DNA from 2 places in the Streptomyces sp. NBC_01197 genome. Region 2 is predicted to be linked to the other one. Evidence: riboswitches for the same ligand, from Rfam matches in the RefSeq annotation. Region 2 holds a riboswitch; the other holds the start of a gene.
What was found. Region 2 has a riboswitch for S-adenosylmethionine ahead of OG452_RS26640 (aminotransferase class V-fold PLP-dependent enzyme). Riboswitches for the same ligand answer to the same signal wherever they lie in the genome.
Positions count from the first base shown of each region.

Region 1: another riboswitch for S-adenosylmethionine. It lies ahead of thrC (threonine synthase); the one in region 2 lies ahead of OG452_RS26640 (aminotransferase class V-fold PLP-dependent enzyme).

Region 1 covers NZ_CP108569.1:4,213,831-4,221,181, forward strand. Annotated here, with positions in the region: gene OG452_RS19285 (APC family permease) at 1-661, opposite strand, end outside; gene OG452_RS19290 (glucosyl-3-phosphoglycerate synthase) at 1,030-1,980, opposite strand; SAM riboswitch class I at 2,137-2,264, shown strand; gene thrC (threonine synthase) at 2,280-3,581, shown strand; gene OG452_RS19300 (MoaD/ThiS family protein) at 3,658-3,933, shown strand; gene OG452_RS19305 (cold-shock protein) at 4,378-4,581, shown strand; gene groL (chaperonin GroEL) at 4,888-6,513, shown strand; gene OG452_RS19315 (Uma2 family endonuclease) at 6,633-7,223, opposite strand; gene OG452_RS19320 (hypothetical protein) at 7,280-7,351, opposite strand, start outside.
Region 2 covers NZ_CP108569.1:5,787,238-5,794,588, reverse strand. Annotated here, with positions in the region: gene OG452_RS26660 (NYN domain-containing protein) at 247-1,608, opposite strand; gene OG452_RS26655 (hypothetical protein) at 1,643-1,885, opposite strand; gene OG452_RS26650 (rhomboid family intramembrane serine protease) at 2,056-2,805, shown strand; gene OG452_RS26645 (Lrp/AsnC ligand binding domain-containing protein) at 2,802-3,083, shown strand; gene OG452_RS26640 (aminotransferase class V-fold PLP-dependent enzyme) at 3,162-4,538, opposite strand; SAM riboswitch class IV at 4,686-4,803, opposite strand; gene trpD (anthranilate phosphoribosyltransferase) at 4,927-5,991, opposite strand; gene qcrB (cytochrome bc1 complex cytochrome b subunit) at 6,120-7,351, opposite strand, start outside.

The DNA of each region.
Region 1 (7,351 bases), 1.6 Mb from region 2:
GACCGGCGGTGACGGCCGAGCTCTGGCCGTGCCCGGCGTCCATCACCGGGTGGATGAGGACCGACGCGGACCGGCTGGTGTGGGTGAAGCCGAGGAAGGCGACGACCGCGCAGGCCACGACTTCCAGGACCAGGAAGATGCCGGTGATCCAGGCGTTGGCGCGCAGGTCGAGCAGGCCCATCGCGGTGGCGAGGAGCATCACTCCGGCCGCCGTGTACTGCGGGTTCAGATGCACGATCGGCGCCAGATAGTCGGCGGTGCCCAGCGCGATGATGGGCGGCACGATCATGACGACGATCAGCGAGAGGACGAAAACCAGCCAGCCGGCGAGCCGGCCCATGAGGGTCCCGACCATGGCGTACTCGCCACCGGAGCTCGGTATGAGCGTGCCCAGCTCCGAGTAGGTGAACGCGACTCCGATACAGAGCAGACCCGCGATGGCGATGGTGAGGGCCGTTCCGGTGCCCAGGGTAGCGAAAGAGTCCGGCACGATCACGAAGAGCGACGATGCCGGGGTCAGACAGGAGAGCGTGAGCAGCGTCCCTCCCACCACACCGATGGAACGGGTGAGGGTGGGCGCTTCCCCGGCCCTGGCGGCACGGGTGTCGGCCTCCGGTTTCCCGGGGGTCGCGGCAACGGTCGTGTCGGGCGTAGAGGTCATCCGTTGTCCCATCGGTGCTGGCGTCATGAGGCTGGCGGCATGAGGGGGCGGGCACCTTCGGGCATTCGCTGGGTATTCGCTGAAGAGTGCCGCACATGCGGGGCGGACCGCGACGACGTCCACGCCGCTCCGGTGACCGAATACAACTCCCGACGACCATTCACGTCAAGGGTTCGTTAAAGCGTCATCGCAACGAAATCCGTTGTTTCTTTACGGTGTCGCAGTGCTCCTTCCCGCCAATAAGGCGGTGACTACACGGATATCGCGGCCTGGTGAGGGGTGCGGATTCTCGTGCCGACTATGGCTAAAACCTTTCCATGGACAGCTGCCGGACACTGTCCGTGGCCGTCCGCCCCGGCAGTCTCCGGTCAGGCGGCCCGGCGGGCCGCGTACTCCCCGACGCTCCGCATCGGCGGCCGCTCCTCGGTGTCCACCGCGTGCGTCCGCGGTACGAAGCCCGACCCTTCCGCGCCCCGCTCGAACTGTGTCAGCTCCGGCCGCACCAGCTGCCCCCGCGACAGCCGCAGCTGCGCCGTGCGGTAGATCGCCGCCGCCATCCGCCCCAGCGCGAGCCCGTCCTGGTGGCGGTGTTTGCGCGAGCCCACGTCGACCTGCGCCAGCGCGTCGAGCCCCACCGTGTGGAGCGCGTCGACCAGCAGGCCCAGCTCCACCCCGTAACCGACCGGGAAGGGCAGCTGTTCGAGCAGCGAGCGCCGTACCGCGTACTCGCCGCCCAGCGGCTGGACGAAGCCGGCCAGCTGCGGCCAGTGCAGGTTCAGCAGCGGCCGCGCCACCAGCTCGGTCACCCGGCCGCCCTGACCGGCGGTCTCGCCGAGCGGCCGGTCGTACATGGCCTTCACGAACTGCACATCGGGGTCGGTCAGCAGCGGCCCGACGATCCCCGAGACGAAGTCCGCCGAGAACTCCCGCAGGTCCGCGTCCACGAAGCAGACGATGTCGCCGCCGGTCACCAGGAGCGAACGCCACAGCACCTCGCCCTTGCCGGGCACGGCCGGAATCCGCGGCAGGATCTCGTCCCGGTGCACCACCCGCGCCCCGGCGGCAGCGGCGGCAGCGGCCGTACGGTCGGTGGAGCCGGAGTCGATGACCACCAGCTCGTCCACGAGCGGCACCGGCAGGGCGTCCATCAGCTCCCGCCGGATGGTCGCGACGATCGCCCCGACCGTCGCCTCCTCGTTGAGCGCGGGCAGGACGACACTTACCCTCGTGCCGCGTTTGGCCGCGATCAGCCGGTCCAGCGGACGGTCGGCCGCCGACCAGGAACGCCTGGTCAGCCAGCGGTCCACCTCTTCCAGCACGACGCGTCTCCTTGACTGTGAGCCATCTCGCGGTTCGGACGACTATCTCAACTGTCACTGCCTTCGGTTACAGTCTTGAACAACGCAAATGGCCACGGGATGCCGGGGTCAGCAGATGCGGACAAACACGCCGGGCCTCAAGGCTCGCGTCATAAGCGCTCATCCAGAGGGACTGAGGGAACGGCCCGTAGAAGTCCCGGCAACCCTCCTGCCGACCGCGAGGTCATGGTGGGGAAGGTGCCAATTCCGTCTTGCGGCGAAGTACGTCGCGAGGAAGATGAGGAGAGGACCTCGCCACCATGGCTGTACAGACCGTCACCAGCACCAGTGACTCCACCGGGGCCGTCGATCTCGGCCCCGCCGCCGCCCTCTCGTGCCGCGAGTGCGGAGAGCGTTTCCCTCTCGGCCCCCTCTTCGCCTGCGCCTCCTGTTTCGGGCCGCTCGAAGTGGCGTACGACCTCCCGAGCGGCTCCCCCGACGAGCTGAAGAAGCGCATCGAGGCCGGCCCGAACAACATCTGGCGCTACGCCCCGCTGCTGCCGGTCCCCGCCGGTGTGGCCGACCAGCCCAACTTGAACCCGGGCTTCACCAAGCTGGTCAAGGCCGACAACCTCGCCCGCGAGCTGGGTGTCACCGGCGCTCTGCACGTCAAGGACGACTCCGGCAACCCGACGCACTCCTTCAAGGACCGTGTCGTCGCCATCGCCGTCGAGGCCGCCCGCGCCTTCGGCTTCACCACGCTCTCCTGCTCATCGACGGGCAACCTGGCCGGAGCCGTCGGCGCCGCCGCCGCCCGCGCCGGCTTCCGCTCCTGCGTGTTCATCCCGCACGACCTGGAGCAGGGCAAGGTCGTGATGGCCGCCGTCTACGGCGGCGAACTGGTCGGCATCGAGGGCAACTACGACGACGTCAACCGCTTCTGCTCCGAGCTCATCGGCGACCCGATCGGTGAGGGCTGGGGCTTCGTCAACGTCAACCTCCGCCCGTACTACGGCGAGGGTTCCAAGACCCTGGCGTACGAGATCTGCGAGCAGCTCGGCTGGCAGCTGCCCGACCAGATCGTCATCCCGATCGCGTCGGGCTCCCAGCTCACGAAGATCGACAAGGGGCTCCAGGAGCTGATCAAGCTCGGTCTGGTCGAGGACAAGCCGTACAAGATCTTCGGCGCGCAGGCCGAGGGCTGCTCACCGGTCTCCACCGCGTTCAAGGCCGGTCACGACGTCGTACGGCCGCAGAAGCCGGACACGATCGCCAAGTCGCTGGCCATCGGCAACCCGGCGGACGGCCCGTACGTCCTGGACATCGCCCGCCGCACCGGCGGCGCCGTCGAGGACGTCAACGACGAGCAGATCGTCGATGCGATCAAGCTGCTGGCCCGTACCGAGGGCATCTTCGCGGAGACTGCGGGCGGCGTGACCGTCGGCGTGACGAAGAAGCTCATCGAGGCCGGTCTGCTCGACCCGTCGCTCACCACCGTCGTACTGAACACGGGTGACGGCCTCAAGACCCTGGACGCGGTCGCCCCGACGTCCGGCCCGACCGCGACGATCCGTCCGACCCTGGACGCGTTCCGCGAGGCCGGCCTGGCCACGGGCGCCTGACCCGGGCTCTCCGTACCCAGCCCTGTCCGTACCCGCCCGTTCCGTCCCGCCCCGGACTCCTGGAAGGTAATCCCGTATGAGCGTCAAGGTCCGCATCCCCACCATCCTCCGCACCTACACGGGCGGCCAGGCCGAGGTCGCCGCCGACGGCGGCACCCTCTCCGAGGTCATCGCCGACCTGGAGAAGAACCACACCGGCATCGCGGCCCGCGTCCTGGACGACCAGGGCAAGCTGCGCCGCTTCGTGAACGTGTACGTGAACGACGACGACGTGCGCTTCGAGCAGGGCCTGGAGACGGCGACGCCGGACGGCGCGGGCGTTTCCATCATCCCGGCCGTCGCCGGCGGCTGAGCAAGCCCCTGCGGCGCCGCGGCGACCCCCGGTGCTCGCCGCCCGGGGGTCCGCCCCGCCGTCCGTCGTGTCATCTGCTGGACCCGTTGCCCTCTCCGCGTACGAAGCGGAGGGGGCAATTCAGCATGATTGAACACGGTAGAGTTGGGGCAGCCCCCTTGATCGCCCGCGCCGAGCGCGTATGAGCACGCGTCAATGTCTGGGCAATGCGTAGATCTCTTTGCGTCGTAAGTGCCCTTTGCCCGGCCCGACTTGCCCTGGGATACCCGGAAATCCGCCCAATGGGGCGTTCAGCCGTGCTCAGAATTCTCGTCCGATTGACCTGTTGCAGAGGGCAGTTGGGCAGATACATTCAGCCGCGGTCGACGCGTTCCGGCGCAAGGTCTGACCCGGATCCCGCGAAGTGCGGGCTCTGTGCAAGGGCCAGTAATAGGGGAGTTAGGCATGGCTCAGGGCACCGTCAAGTGGTTCAACGCGGAGAAGGGGTACGGCTTCATCGCGGTCGACGGTGGTGCGGATGTTTTCGTCCACTACAGCGCGATTCAGATGGACGGCTACCGCACCCTTGAAGAAGGTCAGCGAGTTGAGTTCGAGATCTCGCAGGGCCAGAAGGGTCCGCAGGCGGACATGGTCAAACTCGCCGTCTGATCTCGGCGCGATCGGCCACCGACCCACTCACGCCGAGAGGCCCGCACCCCACACAGGGGCGCGGGCCTCTCGTGCGTCCGGGGGCAGCACCGCACCCACGTGGGCCTTCTTCGAAGGCGCTTGCACTCACAGGGGTCGAGTGCTAATCATTGGCGTTAGCACTCTCCCAGTGAGAGTGACAGAAGGACCGGGTTGGTGAGGCCCGCGGGCCGGGTGGGGCAAGGAACCACCGGGCAAGCAGGCCGTCCGTCGCGGGCACCGCCAGGTCTGACGCTTTCCACCCCCTGTCCGGGAGGACCACTTCACATGGCCAAGATCATCGCGTTCGACGAGGAGGCACGGCGCGGTCTCGAGCGCGGGATGAACCAGCTCGCCGACGCCGTCAAGGTCACCCTCGGCCCCAAGGGCCGCAACGTCGTCCTTGAGAAGAAGTGGGGCGCCCCCACGATCACCAACGATGGTGTTTCCATCGCCAAGGAGATCGAGCTCGAGGACCCGTACGAGAAGATCGGCGCCGAGCTGGTCAAGGAGGTCGCCAAGAAGACGGACGACGTCGCCGGTGACGGTACGACCACCGCGACCGTCCTCGCGCAGGCGCTGGTTCGTGAGGGCCTCCGCAACGTCGCCGCCGGTGCCAACCCGATGGCCCTCAAGCGTGGCATCGAGAAGGCCGTCGAGGCCGTCTCCGCCGCTCTGCTGGAGCAGGCCAAGGACGTGGAGACCAAGGAGCAGATCGCTTCGACCGCCTCCATCTCCGCCGCTGACACCCAGATCGGCGAGCTCATCGCCGAGGCGATGGACAAGGTCGGCAAGGAAGGCGTCATCACCGTCGAGGAGTCGCAGACCTTCGGGCTTGAGCTTGAGCTCACCGAGGGCATGCGCTTCGACAAGGGCTACATCTCGGCGTACTTCGCCACCGACATGGAGCGTATGGAGGCGTCGCTCGACGACCCGTACATCCTGATCGTCAACTCCAAGATCGGCAACGTGAAGGATCTCCTTCCGCTGCTCGAGAAGGTCATGCAGTCCGGCAAGGCGCTGCTGATCATCGCGGAGGACGTCGAGGGCGAGGCGCTGTCGACCCTGGTCGTCAACAAGATCCGCGGCACCTTCAAGTCCGTCGCCGTCAAGGCCCCGGGCTTCGGCGACCGCCGCAAGGCCATGCTCGGTGACATCGCCATCCTCACCGGTGGCACGGTCATCTCCGAGGAGGTCGGCCTCAAGCTGGAGAGCGCCGGTCTCGACCTGCTCGGCCGCGCCCGTAAGGTCGTCATCACCAAGGACGAGACCACGATCGTCGACGGTGCCGGTGACAGCGACCAGGTCCAGGGTCGCGTCAACCAGATCCGCGCCGAGATCGAGAACTCCGACTCGGACTACGACCGCGAGAAGCTCCAGGAGCGCCTCGCGAAGCTGGCCGGCGGCGTGGCCGTCATCAAGGCCGGTGCCGCGACCGAGGTCGAGCTCAAGGAGCGCAAGCACCGCATCGAGGACGCCGTTCGCAACGCGAAGGCGGCCGTCGAGGAGGGCATCGTCGCCGGTGGTGGCGTGGCCCTGCTCCAGGCTTCCGCGGTGTTCGAGAAGCTTGAGCTCGAAGGCGACGAGGCGACCGGTGCCAACGCCGTGAAGCTCGCGCTTGAGGCCCCGCTGAAGCAGATCGCCGTCAACGGTGGTCTCGAAGGCGGAGTCGTCGTCGAGAAGGTCCGCAACCTGACGGTCGGCCACGGCCTGAACGCCGCGACCGGCGAGTACGTCGACATGATCGCCGAGGGCATCATCGACCCGGCGAAGGTCACGCGCTCCGCGCTGCAGAACGCCGCGTCGATCGCCGCGCTGTTCCTCACCACCGAGGCCGTCATCGCCGACAAGCCGGAGAAGGCCGCTCCCGGCGGCGCCCCGGGCGGTATGCCCGGCGGTGACATGGACTTCTGATCCTCAGCGAGAGCGAGGATCGGCTGTTCCAGCCGTAGCACGGCGAGCAGTTCGTACGGACCGAGGGCGGTACCCCTTCTCGGAGGGGTACCGCCCTCGGGCGTTCCCTGAGGGTTTCGTCAGCCGGCGTAGTCCTTGAGCCTCCCGGTCTCCAGGGTGATCGAGACCGGGGAGGGAAGAGTGACCGTGGAGCCATAGGCGTGGGACGTACGGGTCCGGTACTCGCCCCGGTCCGGCTCGCTGTAGACGACGAGCTTCTCCGCGTCCCGGTCGACGAGAAGGTAGACGGGGATGCCTGCGGCCGCGTAGCCGTCGCGCTTCTCCACGCGGTCACGGAGGTCCGTGTCCGCGTCGTACGAGGTGACTTCCACAACCATGAGCGTGCCATCGGGGTCCGCCCACTCGCCGCTCTGGCCCACGTAGTGGTCGAGCGGGGCCAGGGCACCGTCCGCGCAGGCGCGGCCCCTGCGGTAGGAGTCCACCTTGAGTCCCTGCTCCGGATACAGGGCCAGCTCAGGGCGATGCTGCATGCATTGCCTCAGCAGCCACATGACAATGGCGCCATGCAATTGGTCCAGCACGTGCTTGACCGCAAGCTTTCCACTGATGAATTCCAATGACACCGTCTCGGGCGCGTGGCGGGCGAGTTCCTCGAACTCCTCGACGGACATCTGGGCGTCCTGGGCGTGGTCAGCGGTGCTGGGGGTCATGGCGTCGCCTCCTCCCTTCCATCGTGCCCTGTTCCGGGGCCGAGTGAGCTGAACGGTCATGTGCGGGTCCTCTCGGGTTGTCGAGTCGCTGCCGCACGGGCCTGTGCCGCCCGGGTGTGGACCTGGGC
Region 2 (7,351 bases):
GCCGAACACGTAGCAAAACCGTGAGGGCTTCGGCGGTTCCTTCGCTGCCACCCCTGGATGAGTGATCGACCGCGCGAAGGTTCGAGGCCCGACCTTAGTGACCTTCTTGTGATCAGTTCAAATCCTGTTGCCAAAAATCTTGGTCACTGAGTGCATATTTTACAGACACCGCACGGGCGGTAACGGTCACTTGACGCTGTGGTGGAAACTGTCCCGCTCGAAGTCGGGCATTGTGCACAGGAGTTATCAGGCGCGCGAAAGCCTCTTCAGCAACAAGACGGACGCAACGGGCCTGGCGCCCGATCTCGCCACGCCGTCGGCGACCTCGCGGTCGGCCGACACGACCACCACAGGACGCCCGGAGGGCTCCGCCCTGACCAGCTGGCGGATCACCTCGTCCGCGGTCACCCCGGGCTTGCTGAACAGCACCCGTACGCCGCGCGGCGGCGCGAGCAGCACCGGCGCCGCGAGCTCGGCCCCGTCGAAGACACAGGTCATCTCGGCGCCGGTCTGCGCGGCGAGCATCGAGAGACCACCGAGCAGGCGCAGCCGCTGCTTCTCCAGCGGCAGTTGCGGATAGCCGGTCTTGGTGACGTTGTAGCCGTCCACCACCAGATGGGCCTGCGGCAGCGAGAGCAGCTGGTCAAGCAGGGCCGGGTCGGTGTCCGAAAGGGCCCTGGCCGCGATGTCCTTGGGCGAGAGCCGGCCGGGCTCGACCGCGTCGACGGAGTCGGCGGGGCGCGTGGTCACCGGCGGCAGGGCCAGTTCGCGCCGCAGCCCCTGGGCCGCGTCGAGCACCGTGTCGAGCAGCAGCCGCAGCCGCATGTCCTCGACCGAACGCCCCTCGCGTACGGCCCGGCGGCCGGCCTCGACCGCCGCCTCGGCCTCACCGAGCCGCGCCTTCAGCCGCCGCGACTCGCTCTCCGCCGCCGCGACCCGGGCCGTGGCGTCGGATCTGACCGTGTCGATCTCGGAGCCGGAGCGGCGCAGCGCCGCCTCGCCGCGCTTCACATCGCTCTGCGCGCTGCGCAGCTTGCGCTGAAGCGATTCAGCTTCCTTGCGGGCCGCGTCCAGCTCCGTACGCAGCCGCTCGTTCTCGGTCCTGGTCTGCGCCCGCGCGTCGGCCAGCTCTGCCCGCAGCCGCTCCAGCTCGTGCTGGACCGCCTCGTCGGCGCGCTCGGCGACCACACGCTGGGCCTCCTCGCCCGCGGCGGCGACGAGCTTCACCCAGCCGGGCGGGCGCAGTACGTAGGCGGCCGCCGCCACATCCACCGGGTCGGCGGCCGCGGGCGGTGAACCGGCTTCGAGCGCCCCGGTCAGTTCGGGCTGGGACTCCTTCAGCCGCTCGCCGATCCGCCGGCGGAACAGCGCGTCGGCCGCCAGGGCCGCGGCCATCGCGTTGCCCGCGAACTTGGCGCGCCTGGTCGGGGTGAACCGGGCGTACTGCCGCAGCTGGGCCGGGAGTTCAGGGACGGTCAGCCCGCCGAAGGCGTCGGAGACGAGCGCGACAACGCGCCGCCGTACCGCTTCGGGCAGCGGACGGTCGAGCGCCTCCGCGGCGTCGCCGGCCGCGTCGGCCGGCTCCGCACCGCGTTCGGACTCCACCATCCGTCACCCCACTGTCACTCTTCAGGGGGCTCCCTCAGGAGCCGCCGCCCGGCCTGTCCACCAGCTCGATCTGGTCCACCGCGTTGCACCACCGGCAGCGCACCTGCTCGATGGTCTCACTGACCACCTCGCGGTCCTCCACCTTGGGCTCACCGGCCAGGTCAAGATGTATGTACTCGACAACTTTCGACGAGCGCGTCACATCGAACCGGGTGAGATTGCCGCAGAGCGTGCAGCGCCACCGGGTGTCGGCGGTCGGCATGGGAACCGTCGTCATACGTGCGTCCTCTTCGTTCGTACTGTCTCGGTCGCGGTGCGCCATCGAACTGCGGATGTACTCCCCGCAACCCTACGGCCTACGGGATACCCCGGGGGCGGACCTGCCGACCGTACGGGGCCCGGCGAGGCGATCTGCCCGATTGCGTCCGGTTGGGTCATGCTCGGTCAATGTTCAAGTGGCGGGATGCACCCGGACGGAAGGCGCCGGGGCGGCGCGGGGACGCGCCCGGCGGGCCGGTGGTGACGTACGGCCTGATCGGCGTCTGCTGCCTGGTCTTCCTGCTGAGCCCCGTCTCCGGGCTCGATCCGGCCTATGGGACCGGCGACAACCTCCTCGCCGCCCAGAGCGCGTACTTCGAACACTGGGGCGTCGTCCCGACCGAACTGATGACCGGTACGGCAGGAGCCCTGCTCACCCCGCTCACCGCGCTCTTCATCCACGCGAACTGGCTGCATCTGCTGGGCAACATGCTGTTCCTCTACGTCTTCGGCGCGATGGCCGAGGAACGCATGGGGCGCCTGCACTTCACCGTCTTCTATGTGGTGAGCGGCTACCTCGCCCTGACGGCCTACGCCCTCACCCACTCGGGCTCCGACCAGACCCTGGTGGGCGCGTCGGGTGCGATCTCGGCGGTGCTCGGGGCCTTCCTGGGCCTCTTCCCCCGGGCCCGGGTGACGAGCATCTTCCCGTTCCTGCTTTTCCTGCCGCTGCGCTTCCCCGCCTGGATCGTGCTGGTCTTCTGGTTCGTCCTGCAGTGGCTGGCGGCCGGGCAGCAGTCCGGCACCGGTCCGGGGGTCGCCTACACGGCCCATCTGGTGGGGTTCTCGCTGGGCTTCGGCTACGCGGCGGTGCGGTACTGGCGTACGACTAGAGTGAAACTCCCAGCGACGGCCACCGAGGGAGAAAGCAAGCCGTGATCACCGCGATCGTGCTCATCAAGACCAGCGTGGACCGGATCCCCGAGATCGCCGAATCGCTCGCCGCCCTGGAGAACATCAGCGAGGTCTACTCCGTCACAGGGACGTACGACCTGATCGCACTGGTCCGGGTGGCCCGCCACGACGATCTGGCGGACATCATCCCCGGCCGGATCAGCAAGATCCCCGGGGTGGAGGCCACAGACACGCATGTGGCGTTCCGTACCTACTCGCAGCACGACCTGGAAGCGGCTTTCGCCATCGGCCTGGACGCCTGAGGGTCGCGGCCGCCCGGCGCGGCGAGGCCCTGAGACCCCGCCGCGCCTGGCGGCCGTACGCAATCCCCGTCGGCGCGGTCAGACGGCCGGCACGCAGCGGCCGTCCTCGGTGCGGTAGTTCCAGCGGGCACCGTCCCGCACGAGTTCCTTCACCGCACCCACGAAGCGCTCCACGTGCTCGTCCGGCGTACCGGCGCCGAAGCTCACCCGGACGGCGTTGAGTGAGCGCTCGCCCGGCTCGCCCTCCGGGGCACCGCACTCGCCCTGGTCCTGCGGGTCGCTGCCGAGCAGGGTACGGACGAGCGGGTGGGCGCAGAACAGTCCGTCGCGCACCCCGATGCCGTACTCGGCGGAGAGCGCCGCGGCGAAGTGCGAGCTGTTCCAGCCGTCCACCACGAAGGAGATGACACCGACCCGCGGGGCGTCGTCACCGAAGAGCGAGAGGACCTGGACCGCCTCCACTTCGCGGAGCCCGTCGAGGACCTTGCGGACCAGCGTCTGCTCGCGCTCGACCAAGGAGTCGAAGCCGGCGTCGGTGAGCGCCCGGCAGGCGGACGCGATGGAGTGGACGCCGATGACGTTGGGCGATCCGGCCTCGTGGCGGGCGGCCGTGGTGTGCCACTCGACGTCGACACCCCCGTCGGCACGCCGGGCCACGCTGCGGGAGGCGCCGCCGCCCGCGAGGTACGGCTCGGCGGCGAGCAGCCAGTCGGAGCGGCCGGCGAGGACCCCGGAGCCGAACGGCGCGTACAGCTTGTGGCCGGAGAAGGCGACCCAGTCGACGTCGAGCGCCGCGATGTCCACGGGGTGGTGCGGTGCGAGCTGCGCCGCGTCCAGCACGATGCGCGCCCCGTGGGCGTGGGCGGCGGCCGCCAGCTCCTTGACCGGCCACAGCTCACCGGTGACGTTGGACGCGCCCGTGACACAGACCAGAGCGGGTGCCTCCGGCGTCGTACGGTCCGCCAGTGCGCGCTCCAGGGTCTCGACGGCCTGCCGCGGGGTGCGCGGGGCGTTGAGGTAGGTCACGGCGGCGTCCCGCCAGGGCAGCAGCGATGCGTGGTGCTCAGTCTCGAAGACGAAGACCTCACAGCCCGCCGGGACCACCGCGGCCAGCAGATTGAGCGAGTCCGTGGTCGAACGGGTGAAGACGACCTGGTCGTCCGGGCGGCAGCCGAGGAACTCGGCGACAGTCGTCCGGCTGTTCTCGAAGAGGTCGGTGGAGAGCTGCGAGAGGTACCCGGCGCCGCGGTGCACGCTGCCGTAGTACGGGGCGTACGCCGCCACGTCGTCCCAGACGCGCTGGAGTGCCGGGGCGCTCGCCGCGTAGTCCAGTGCCGCGTAGGTGACCTCGCCGCCGATGACGAGCGGGACCAGGACGTCCCTTCCGAGGACGGGGAGGTTCCCGGAGGAATCCTTACAAACCGACGCGTTGACGGCAGCACTGGGAACAGACATGACGAACTCCCGGAAAAAGGCAGGCGAATTCACTGCGCGTGCCACACGCGACAGTGCAAGGAAGGGGTGCGGAGAAGGGGCCTACTGCCCTAACGCATTCGCTGAACCACGGAAGAACTCCCTCGACGACCAGGATCCCTGTCGAGGGATCCGCGCTTGCCGAGGACTTCACTGCCCACGGCCTGGTCTTCACCCAGGGCACCCCGCCACGGACGGAGGGTTGCCGGACAGCGGGCTGGGGCCGTAGTCGCTGTCACTCATGACCTGCAGAGGATCCTGCCATACGTATCCGGACGTGCCAAGGCGCAGTCCACAGCCTGAGACCGGCAGCCGGCCGGAGGCTGCGCGACTGCGCCCTGGGTGTCCGGTACCCGAGTGCCCCGGGGGCTCAGGTGTTGCTGGCCGCGACCCAGCGTTCCAGCGCCCCGGCCGCCGCCCCCGAGTCGATGGACTCGGTGGCCCGGGCGATGCCCGCCGCGATCCGCTCGTTGAGGGATCCGGGGCCCGGGTCCAGCGCGACCAGCGCGGCTGCCGAGTTCAGCAGGACCGCGTCCCGTACCGGCCCGTCCTCACCGGCCAGCAGCCTGCGGGCCACATCCGCGTTGTACGACGAGTCGCCGCCGCGCAGCGCCTCCACCGGGACCAGTCCGATGCCCACGTCGCGCGGGTCGAAGGTATCCTCGCGCACCGTGCCGTCCGCCACCGTCCAGACCCTGGACGTGGCGGTGGTGGTCAGCTCGTCCAGCCCGTCGTCACCCCGGAACACCAGGGCGGACGAACCGCGCTCGGCCAGCACCCCCGCGATGATGGGCGCCACCCGCGCGTCGGAGACACCGGTCGCCTGCGCCCGGACCTTCGCCGGGTTGGTGAGCGGACCCAGGAAGTTGAAGGTGGTGCGGATGCCCAACTCCTTCCGGGCGGCGGCCACATAGCGCAGCGCGGGGTGGAACTTCACCGCGAAGCAGTAGGTGATGCCCGCCTCTTCGGCGACCTCGGCCACCCGCTCCGGCGCCAGCTGGAGATTGACGCCCAGCTTCTCCAGGACGTCGGACGCCCCGCTCTGGGACGACGCCGCGCGGTTGCCGTGCTTGACGACCTTGGCGCCGGTGCCCGCCACGACGATGGAGGACATGGTCGAGATGTTCACGGTGTTGGCGCCGTCGCCGCCGGTGCCGACGATGTCCACGCTCGGGCCCGGTACGTCGATCAGCCTGGCGTGCGCGTACATCGCCCGGACCAGGCCGCTGATCTCCGCGACCGTCTCGCCCTTGGCCCGCAGGGCGACCACGAACCCGGCGATCTGCGCGTCCGTCGCCTCACCACGCATGATGCGGTCCATCGCCCAGGCGGTGGCGTCCGCACTCTGGTCGATGCCGCGCAGCAGGGAGTCGAGAACGCCCGGCCATGAGTGGGCCGCCACGCTGTCGCCGCCGACCGGGGTCACAACGCTCATGGTCCACTCCTGGGTCCACCGCCGAATAGGGATACGGCCAGCTTATCCAGCTCCGGGGAACAGCGAAGAGCCCCGTCCATCGAATGGGCGGGGCTCCTGCTGTGGCGACTTTTCAGTCGGTCAGGTGATCAGTGGTGACCGTGGCCGCTGGTGATCTCCTTGTACTCGTCGGCAGTGGGCTTCTCGATCTGGTTGTGCTCGCCGTAGTAGCCCCTGCTCAGCTTGGCGCGGACCCGGGTCAGACGGGACACCTTGCGCGCGACACCGTTCTCGTCGACCTCGGGGCCGATCTCGAGCGGCTGGTACTGCTCGTGCGCGGTGAGCGTGTGCAGCTGTGCGGCCTTGAGCGGCTCGTGCACCTCGATGAACTCACCGTGCGGCAGGCGCTTGATGACGCCGGACTCGCGTCCGTGCAGCACCTTCTCCCGGTCACGACGCTGCAGACCCAGGCACCAGCGCTTGGCGACGATGAACGCGATGACCGGGCCGACGAACATCCCGACCCGGACGAACCAGGTGATCGCGTTGATCGACAGATCGAAGTGCGTGGCCCAGAGGTCGTTGCCGCCGCCGACGAGCAGGATCAGGTAGAGCGTGATCCAGGCGACGCCGAGACCCGTACGCGTGGGGGCGTTGCGCGGGCGGTCCAGGATGTGGTGCTCGCGCTTGTCCCCGGTGATCCAGGACTCGATGAACGGATAGACGCCGATACCGACCAGGACCAGCGGGAAGACCACGATCGGGATGAACACGCCCAGGACGAGTGTGTGACCCCAGGCGTTGATCTCCCAGCCCGGCATGATGCGGACGAGCCCCTCCGAGAAGCCCATGTACCAGTCGGGCTGGGCGCCGGTCGACACCTGGTCCGGACGGTACGGGCCGATCTCCCAGATCGGGTTGATCGAGGCGATCGCGGCCATGGCCGCGATGACACCGAAGACCAGGAAGAAGAAGCCTCCGGCCTTGGCCATGTAGACCGGCAGCAGGGGCATACCGACGACGTTGTTGTTCGTCTTGCCCGGACCCGCGAACTGCGTGTGCTTGTGGTAGAAGACCAGGATCAGGTGGCCTACCAGCAGACCGAGCATGATGCCCGGCAGCAGCAGTACGTGGACCGAGTAGAACCGGGAGACGAAGTCGCCGCCGGGGAACTCACCGCCGTACAGGAACATCGACGCGTACGAGCCGACGATCGGGATGGAGAGCATGACGCCCTCCATGAACCGCACACCCGTTCCGGAGAGCAGGTCGTCCGGGAGGGAGTAGCCGGTGAAGCCGGTGAACATCCCGAGCACCAGCAGCAGGAAGCCGAAGAGCCAGTTGATCTCGCGCGGCTTGCGGAAGGCGCCCGTGAAGAACA